DNA from 3 places in the Bacillus sp. OTU530 genome. Region 1 is predicted to be linked to each of the others. Evidence: riboswitches for the same ligand, from Rfam matches in the RefSeq annotation. Region 1 holds a riboswitch; each other region holds the start of a gene.

Region 1 (3,284 bases):
AATAAAACACTGTCTACACCCTTAAATTGAGGTACAAGAAACCCGTTTAATATCGGAGCGAGCTCTGGTTTGGCAAAAAAGAGTTGAGTGATAAATGCTAGTACAACAATAAAAAGGAGACCCGTAATCCCTGCTTCAAGAGAACGGAATCCTCGACGCTGAAGTTCAAGGATAGCAAAAGACCCTACTGCAGCAATCAATGCTGCCGGAAGTAAAGGAATACCGAAGATTAAGTATAAGCCTAAGGATGCACCAATAAATTCTGCAAGATCTGTAGCCATGACGACCAACTCGGCTTGGATCCATAGACCAATCGAAACAGGTTTAGGAAACTGCTGACGGGCGACTTCAGGAAGATTTTTACCGGTTGCAATTCCTAACTTTGCTGACATGGATTGAATTAAAATAGCCATTAAATTGGAAACAAGCACTACCCATAAAAGTAGGTATCCATATTTTGATCCTCCAGCGATATTGGTTGCAAAGTTTCCTGGATCAATATAAGCAATGGCTGCCACAAACGCCGGTCCTAGAAAAGGGAGTAGTCTTTTTATTCCTTGAGTTTTTCCTCCTAGAACCGCTTGTGCAGATTGAATTGTTGTGTTATTAATAGAAGATTGTTCTTTTGTAGCTGTATTCTCATTCATGAATAAATCCTCCTAGATATCAGACACCCTATGTTTTCCTACACGCATATGTTTTGTTCTAGACCAACTTTTAGAGAAAAAATTCCCCCTAAAAGTTTCTTGTATACAAATAATATTCCCTAAACCATCTTTTATGCAATACCTAATTTATTCTAATAGTTGAAATAGTGTGATATTGAAGAGGAATCGCTACTACATGTAAAATTCAGTTTCAAATTTTGAGGATTTATAAGTGTAATCCAGTTACAACATCATATTGTAAGCAAACTAGGTGCTCTTGTGAAAACAAGGGGGAACAGGGAATCGGGTGCAAGTCACGAACGGTTCCACCACTGTAATTGAGGAGTTTTCTATCATTTATGTCACTCAACCACACCGTTGAGGAAGACGATAGAGCGCGATGATTCCAACCTATGGTTGTAAACACCAAAACAGCCTTCGCGGAAAGGAGAGGTGTGTAAGGGCAGTAAAAAGAATATTCTTAGTTGTCAGTGAGAGACTATCTGTTGTAAGAAAAATAAAAAGGAGGAATTGATTATGCCTCACTTCACTGACCATCACCATACAGGAGAAACTGTGTCGGAACCTGGTACCTATATTTGTGCAACAGGAGAAAAAAAGGAACTTAAACAAGGAGAGACTTTTCCAGATTGTCCATCCACTGGACACGCTACAACTTGGACCCATGCAAGCCATTCCCATAGAACTGGGGAAACTGTTATGGAATCAGGTCATTATGTAGATGCAGATGGTGAACATGTGGTTCTTCAGAAGGGAGAGAAATTCCCAAGCTGTCCTTCCACAGGAGAATCAGTCATTTGGACACATGAACATTGAACTACCCCCACCTACTCGCTAACGCTCCTTTCCCACAAGGGGACTTCCGTTGGTCGAAGGTGGGAGATTCTGTATCCTCTTCCTAGGAAGCGAAATACAGAGCCGTTCAACAGGCTTCCCTTTCTTCTAACCAAACTTTTGGCACATACTTCTGCAAAATATCACGTTCTGCTTGTGTCAGCCCATGGTTACAAATCTCCTTGTTAAATAATGGATAAGATTGGCCCGATACATGATAGAATATGTGTGGACGAAGCGCTTTGAATGCTTTTGTCAACACACTCCACTGTTTCCAGTGATGCTCCCCATCCTTACGTTCTGTATAGGTTCGCAACACCTTTGGCACCTGTTCCTTCAAGTTCATGCCGCGCCTGCCAATGACGTAGGACGCCGCTTGATGGATGGAAATATGCATCTGTTTCATATACTTCATCTTCCCAATCTGGCTTGTGAAGGCAGGATTCACTTCAAACACAGTGACTCCCATTTTAGCAGCTCGGCTGTGAATGCTATCCTGCATCTTTTTATAGGCAAACATGCTCATCCTTCGATTTTGCTTCCGATTGCGGTAACGGCCGGCAGACTTGGAGAGGGTTGTATCCAATGCCTCTAACACAATCGGTTTATTTCTTTGAACCGCGATGTCCACCAAACCAATCGCTTCTGCTTCTAGAATTTTTGTGATTTGTCCGCTTCGTTTTCCTTCTAAGGAGAAATAGAGACAAGAGGAGGAAAGTAATTGTCCTTGTCCATTCACACTTCTTTTCAGAAAATTTGTTAAAAGAACTGTCTTCTTTAGAAATACTATCACAAAGTTCATCCTGTTACCTGTATTCTCAGTTAAAATTCCAAGATTCTACTTATCCAACCAACAGAGAAATCTCTGTTATGCGAGTGGCATGACTATTCTCAAAAAATTAGGCATACACATGGAAAAAGTGGAATAGGAAGGAGGGCACCTAGATGGAGAGCATAATGTTACCAATTATGACAGCTGCACTTGCCTTTGGTGGGTTGTTAGTAGGAGGAACGGTGGGTATAACAGCTCGAAGTATGGTGACCAATCAAATGTATAGTTTGTATGCCTTTTGCGGAGGAATGTTGGCGGGGCTACTTACTTTTGAACTCATCCCAGAGACACTTTCTGAGTATGAGATGACAGGACTCTTTCTTGGGGGAAGTATAGGTATTTTGTTGATGGTACTACTTCATATGCATTTTCATCATTCGCACCATCAAGAAGGAAGAGAAGGTGAAGCGTGGCGGTCCTTTCTATTCTTATCGCTTGCAATCTATATCCACAATGTTCCAACAGGTGTAGCATTCGGTATATCCATGAAGAACTTTGACACAGCAATACCCTTTTTGTTTGCTGCTGTTATTCATCATATTCCAGAGGGGCTTGCGCTAGCGATACCTTTCTTATTTACCAGGTTTCATATTATATATTTTCTTTTGACGATTACATTACTATCACTTGTATTAGGAGTCGGAACTGTACTTGGCATTGTCTTAAGAAGCGACCATATTCATTTAAATGGTATGCTCATGGGCCTTGCGATTGGAACATTAGGGTATGTAACCGTGAACGAGATGTTATTAAAAGCACAGAAAAAGATGAGTGTATTTAGTTTCTTTTTATTGGCTGGTGGAGGACTTGTATTAATACTGTTATATATAGAGAATTTTATCCAGCACTAATATGAATCATCATGGAAAGGGATAAAGGATGCAAGAGATTCATAGATCATGCTATGACACAAACGGTTTGTGTAGATATTGCATTTCAAGCTGTTATGA
Region 2 (3,284 bases), on a different contig from region 1:
CCGCCTAAAATCACATCCACTTTACTGTCTTCAAGATATTGTTTCGCAATATCACTTTGAGCGCTTCGATTCGCAACGTGCGCACCGAAAGCAGCTGGAGTCGCGTCTGTTACTTGGCTTGTCGTAACGAGCCCCGTTGCCTTCCCAGCCTTCTCTGCCGTCTCTAAAACAGTTTGAACAGGCTTTCCATTCATATCCACGCCAACTGCACCATTATAACTTTTTACACCTGAAGCCATTGCCGTTGCGGCTGCAGCAGAGTCCGTTACAAATGAACTTCCTGAAGCGGTACGAGCCATTCCTGCATACGGCATATCTTCCATAGCAAGTTTACCATTCACTCCAACTGTAGCTAGGCGAATTGCATCACGAGCGGCAGTTCCCATACCATCGCCAACAAAAACAATTACATTTTTAGCCTTTCCACTATTTGACTCATTAGCAGCTTGTACATCTGATTTAGACGCATTACCGAAAATTAATGCAGTCATCGCTGCAACTGATAACACAGCTGTGCCTACTAAACGTTTTTTCATGTTTACACCCTCATCTTTAATTTTAATTTTGAAGTAAGTTGCTAATATAATCGTAGATTATATATGTTAAATGTAGTTAAGGAGGGTATTAAAAATATGTAAAATACTTTGAACTGAATACAATCACAGGAAAATCATGCTATGAAATCGAATATGTTTTCAAAAGTGGACACAGTCGAATAGGAGGGCAGGAAAAAGTCACCTTTTTGCGGAAATACATTAACGTAGAAAACGGGAGGGAATATGCGACATCTTACACGCTCTTAGGGCTACTAAACTCGGAAAACATCGCTACGTAGACACTACATCAAAAAAAGAGGGGGAATGGACTCCTTATCTAGGACTCCATGAACTGTGTTTACCCTTGTTAGCGGAGAAAAAACGCTGCTCCAGCAAATTAGGTATGAAATTCTGATGATTACATGTATAATCAAGTTACAACATTATATTGTAAGCAAACTAGGTGCCCTTGTAAAAGCAAGGGGTAACAGGGAATCGGGTGCAAATCCCGAGCGGTCCCGCCACTGTAATTGAGGAGCTCTTTATCATTATGTCACTCAGCTATGTAGTTGGGGAAGACGATAGAGAGTGATGATGCAAAAGCCAGGAGACCTACCTAGGTTGTAACACCAAAGCAGCCTTCGCGGAAAGGAGAGGTGTACGAAAATGAAACGACAATCGTATTCTGCCATTTTGTCGTTTATTTGCACGTACCCATACATCCTCAATCTGTCATAGGTTGAGGATTTTTTATGTTGTACTTTTTATTTTTAGAAAAGGGAGGAATTTTTGAATGGAAACTGTATCACTTTTTTTACTTGTTTTTGTATTGGGGCTTCGACATGGATTGGATGCGGATCATCTTGCTTTTATTGATGGACAAACCCGTTATAATTGGCGAATGGGCAGTCCGTTTGCACGTTGGGTAGGTACACTATTCTCATTTGGCCACGGGGGAATGGTAGCTGTGACGGCTGGTATTTTGGGAATGGTGATGAAGAATTTTACATTCCCAGCTTATTTTGATAATTTTGCATCGTGGGTATCGATTATTTCTTTATTCCTCATTGGCACATTAAATACGTATAATCTATTACGTACGAGAAATAACAACGAAGAGTTTCAACTAAGCGGGCTAAAGGGAAAGTTTATTCCAAAAGTTGCGAAGGGAACAACGAATCCCTTTCTTATTATTTTAGTAGGGGCTTTATTTGCCTTAGCTGCCGAAACGGTAAGTCAAACAGCTGTCTGGTCCATGGCAGCAAGTAACACAGGTAAATATACCCCCTTACTTTTAGGCCTTGTTTTTATGTTTGGCATGATGATTACAGATACAATTGATTCCATGATTGTCCACAAAATGGTGAATCAATCAAGCAAACTTGGGCAAGCTGCTTCAAGAATAATGGGATGGGTAATTGTCGTCTTAGCGTACGGAGTTTCCTTCTATCTGGCATTTACCTTCTTTAACCCTTGGGCAGAACTCGATTTTGAAATTGTGGGAATCATTCTTTTCACTTTCTTAGTTGCTACATTTATCTTTATAAGCGTTCGGTCTAAGAGACAAAAAGTTGAAATAAATACTATGAATTAATAAATCAATGGCTCCTTTTCAGGGAGCCTTTGATTTTGTTCAGAAAGCCATGATTTTCTGAACATAGAAACCTAGTCAAAGTAGATGAATCAAATTTTTTAAAAAGATTCGCCGATTGGCGAGTCAAGTTTATACCATTTTTAAAACGGCACGGAAACGGGCTTGACCGGATATCATGTACTCATATGCTTCGTTCACCCGCTCGAGACTAAATGTTTCAATACTTGGGCGTACACCAGTTAATGCACTGAAATTCAAGGTATCTTCAGAATCCTTCGCATGGCCGCTATACCAACCTTCTACTGAACGTCGATAAAGAAGGAGCTGTAGAGGAGACACTTCGATTGGTTCACCCGATGCCGCTGCAATGAGGAGTTTACCGTTTTGAGACAGCCCATCGACAAGAGCAGAAATCGCCTTACTATTAGGAGCAGTGGTCAAAATCACGCGCGCTCCTAATAGTTTATTCAGCTCTTCTGTAACATTAGATATCTCTGTATTAATATAAACGTGAGCTCCGAGTTGACGTACAAGCTGTTCTTTCTCTTTCCCGTGGGAGAGGGCAACGGTTTTGAAGCCCAATTTATTCGCAAATTGGACGCCCAAATGTCCTAATCCCCCCATACCTTGAATCGCGACAACATCTCCACCCCTTGCGCCGCTGTTTCGTAGTGCGTTATACGTTGTGACCCCTGCACAAAGAAGGGGCGCAGCTTCTATAGAAGACAATTCATTTGGAATCAAAGCCAAAGCTTCTTGGGGAGCTACCATATACTCCGCATAACCGCCATCGTACGAAATACCGCAAGTCTGACGATTTACACAGTTCGCAAAATCTCCTTCACGGCAAACATTACATGTAAAACAATGACCTCCATGCCAGCCAACACCGACTCGCTGACCTGCACGCCACGTCGTAACTTCTTCACCAATTTTATCAATGTAACCAGCTACTTCATGACCCGGAATGCGTGGATACTGAATACCAGGGATCAATCCTTCTTTTACCATTTCATCACTGTGACAGACACCGCAGGCTTCTACTTTAATCCGTACCTGTCCACGACCCGGCTCTGGAATTTCCCTATTCACGAGTTCAAACTTTCCACCAGCAGTGGAGATTTGGGCTGCTTTCATTAGTACCGCCATACTTA
Region 3 (3,284 bases), on a different contig from region 1:
AGCGTACGGAATGGAATCCTTCTTCTCCCCATCACAAAAATCACACGCCTTCACTGTTGCTACTTCACCAATTGGAGACAGCACCAAACCTCTAGCAGTAAGCTTTTCTACTAAATTCTGCGGGTTATCGGTTGGAACCTGGAGCTTTACATAGTGATCAGGCGTATATGTAATGGTACCTTTCTCCCCCGCAGCTTCGGCAATTGCCATCATTTGTGCTGGGGTAAATGTTTTATTAGCAACCCCTGGGCTGACTGCAACCTCAAAAATAGAAAGAACCGCTTGTGTAAGGATAGATTTTTCATTTTTATATTCTCCACCCGTAACAGCCAGAAGTGCCTGCTCAGCTATGTCCCTTGATGAAACTGCCTGCGGTTTTTGCTCCTGCTTGATCGCGATTGTTTGTTCCAACGCCCATGGCTCCGCTTCTCTTTGTAAACGTTGATGCGGTTTTAAAGGCTGCTCTGTTTTTCCTAGCGTATATTTCCTTTGGTATCCGCGCGGTGTAATCATCAAATCTTCATATAAAAACGTGGAAGAGTTCCCAATTACAACAGTTGTAAGCATCCCAATATCATGCTCTAGCATGTCCTGTAAATTTGTAATCGTAACCTCTTGACGGTCGCGATACGCACTTTTCACTAATCCAACAGGAGTTTGTGGAGAACGATGCTGAAGTAAAATTCTTTGCGCTTCTACAATTTGCCTCGTTCTTCTTCCGCTTTTCGGATTGTAGAGTGCAACTACAAAATCTGCTGCAGCTGCAGCCTCAATTCGTTTTTCAATTATGCTCCACGGTGTTAAGTGGTCACTTAAGCTAATGGTACATGCATCATGCATCACAGGAGCGCCTAATAAAGAAGCGCAAGAATTAATAGCAGAAATCCCCGGTACAACTTCAACCTCGACGCCTGTTTCCCTTTTCCATCCCTGTTCAATTAACACCTCATACACAAGACCTGCCATTCCGTATACACCGGAATCACCGCTTGAGATAACAGCAACCTTCTTGCCTTGCTCAGCTAGCTTCACCGCTTCTTGAGCACGACTTACTTCTTCTGTCATACCAGTACTGACAATTTGTTGTCCTGTTAATAACCCTGCAATCAAGTCCACATAGGTTTTGTAGCCGATAATAACATCACTTTCCTGTAGTGCCTCTCTTGCCCGTTCGGTAATATGTTCAAAGCTTCCTGGACCAAAGCCAATTACAAGTAATTTTCCTTTCATCATTAAGCGCCTCCCTCCGGCATTTCAGTAACATAAACATCCTCAAACCCTAAGACCATACACCCCTGTGATAGAATCCATTACAGGACAAAGTCTAGCCTTTATAGGTCTCCACAAAAGTCCAAACATGATAAATATGGCGGAAATAAAAGTTCCAATCTCAGTCGCCTGATCCCTATCCATGCCATATCGGATCGCTATCAAAATCGCTAATATAGCAAATTCCATTTAGATCTTCTCCTTTACAGGTTTTGATACTCCAACAATACAGTCTGTTTGCTCTGGTGCCACAAAACCAGCATCGTTATACTCATATATAATCGCATCTTCTATAACCTGTCCTCCAGCCAAATGCTGCCTTACAATTTCCGTCCCCAGCTCTGGCGTAACAGCCTGATACCAAGTCCCTTCTGGATATACAATCAGCACACAAGCATCCTTGCAGCGCCCATTACAGCGTGTTCTCGTTGTATGTACAACCGTATCTAAATCCAAACCGGCAATCTCGTCACGAACTGCATTTGTAACTTCCTCCCCGCCCTTTCTCATACAACTGCTTCCATTACAAATCAGCACATGATGCTTTGTTCCCCGTAAGTTCCAAGTTGTCATCTTAACGCCTCCTCTTATCCTAATAAAATAAAAAAGCACCTCTATCAGATAGGGGTGCAGAATATGCGCATAAGAAAAAATGCTGCGATATTGCACTTCCCCTATAAGCCCGTAGGTTTCGTGAAACAAATCATGCTAGGCAGGTCTCCTGACTTCAGATCTTTGCTTTTTTGCGCCTTCCCAATCAAACTCAGTGACATAATATGCAAAAAAACTCCCCTATACAGTGGCGGGTACCGTGACGGATTTTAACCGTGCTTCCCTTTTAAACACAACACATGCTGTGCACCTAACTCGAGTCATATATAATTTTTCTTTCCATCCCAAAATACAATTTTAGGAAAACAATTCGAACGATAAGAACTAGGAGCTAACAAAATGCAAAAAATCCGCCCAATGGAATTTGAGCGGATGAAGTGGACACAAAAAGGCAAATAGAGACCAGTCCCTTGCATCGTCGCTTCCCATTCTCCATCCCCGAAGAAATTGAAACTTTATAAGATAAGACAGGTCTCCTGACTTGTGTATCACTCTACTTTGAACCTTCCCATATAAGCCCCTCTTTTACAGAAGCATTCTTATATAGTGGTCTGCTCATTTCGTCCACACTTACAGTTGCGGGGACAGCTTCGGACTCTCACCGAATTCCCTTTTAAGCCTTCTGGCATCTTATCCTATTGAGTTATAACAAAATATGTAATTTTCTAACATTTTATGATTTAATAATTCCTATCATAGATTAAATATGTCAAGTTTTCAAGAAATAATTTAAAAAGTTTTCAAAATTACCGACTCGGACTCACTTCTCATCCAATATTTCCAAGAAATGTGCAAGAATTCTAGCCGTTAACCCCCAAATTACACGATCCTCGTAGTAATAAAAATATTCATCCAGACCTCGCACCTGCCAGTTATAATTTTTACCACCGACAATTGAATCAAAAGGAAAACTCTCCTCAGGCTCTATTTTAAAATGAAGCTTATAAATTTCGGGTTGGATATTCCGTAAATCGTCTAAAGGAACTGTAAAAATCTCTTCAACCTCTGAAGGATTAGGCTGCATTTGTTCTATGTTCTCAAGGAACCCTATATACGGATAAATGATGGTCCCAAAAGGAGAAACCATATAATTTAAAGGAAATACATTTGTAATACTTGCCAAGGATATCCCAAGTTCCTCCGATGTTTCCCGTATTGCCGTATATTCCGCATCCCGGTCGGTTTGATCTATTTTCCCGCCAGGAAAACAAATTTCCCCAGGCTGCCTTCGTAATTGGAGAGACCTCACTTCAAATAGAATGTGAATTTCATTTTCTTTTTTGATGAGCGGTAAGAGAACCGCAAACTTTGAAAAATCTTCATTCCCTAAAATATCAGGAACACGGTTTTGCAACTTTTTTGCTACTCTTTCTATTTCCATCATCTCACCCCGTATTCTGTTT

Evidence for each region. A riboswitch is a leader RNA that binds a small molecule or an ion and turns the genes downstream of it on or off. The one in region 1 is predicted to bind cobalamin.
Region 2: another riboswitch for cobalamin. It lies ahead of AAHB12_RS24110 (HoxN/HupN/NixA family nickel/cobalt transporter); the one in region 1 lies ahead of AAHB12_RS27145 (hypothetical protein).
Region 3: another riboswitch for cobalamin. It lies ahead of AAHB12_RS16265 ((2Fe-2S) ferredoxin domain-containing protein); the one in region 1 lies ahead of AAHB12_RS27145 (hypothetical protein).

The regions. Positions count from the first base shown of each region.
Region 1 covers NZ_JASATP010000061.1:1,651-4,934, forward strand. Annotated here, with positions in the region: gene AAHB12_RS27140 (Nramp family divalent metal transporter) at 1-647, opposite strand, end outside; cobalamin riboswitch at 899-1,169, shown strand; gene AAHB12_RS27145 (hypothetical protein) at 1,185-1,484, shown strand; gene AAHB12_RS27150 (IS200/IS605 family accessory protein TnpB-related protein) at 1,591-2,295, opposite strand; gene AAHB12_RS27155 (ZIP family metal transporter) at 2,448-3,185, shown strand; gene AAHB12_RS27160 (PCYCGC motif-containing (lipo)protein) at 3,197-3,284, shown strand, end outside.
Region 2 covers NZ_JASATP010000045.1:13,424-16,707, forward strand. Annotated here, with positions in the region: gene AAHB12_RS24105 (alkaline phosphatase) at 1-536, opposite strand, end outside; cobalamin riboswitch at 981-1,170, shown strand; gene AAHB12_RS24110 (HoxN/HupN/NixA family nickel/cobalt transporter) at 1,330-2,130, shown strand; gene AAHB12_RS24115 (alcohol dehydrogenase) at 2,260-3,279, opposite strand.
Region 3 covers NZ_JASATP010000020.1:79,049-82,332, reverse strand. Annotated here, with positions in the region: gene cobJ (precorrin-3B C(17)-methyltransferase) at 1-1,230, opposite strand, end outside; gene AAHB12_RS16265 ((2Fe-2S) ferredoxin domain-containing protein) at 1,459-1,842, opposite strand; cobalamin riboswitch at 1,964-2,150, opposite strand; cobalamin riboswitch at 2,331-2,529, opposite strand; gene AAHB12_RS16260 (NUDIX hydrolase) at 2,642-3,262, opposite strand.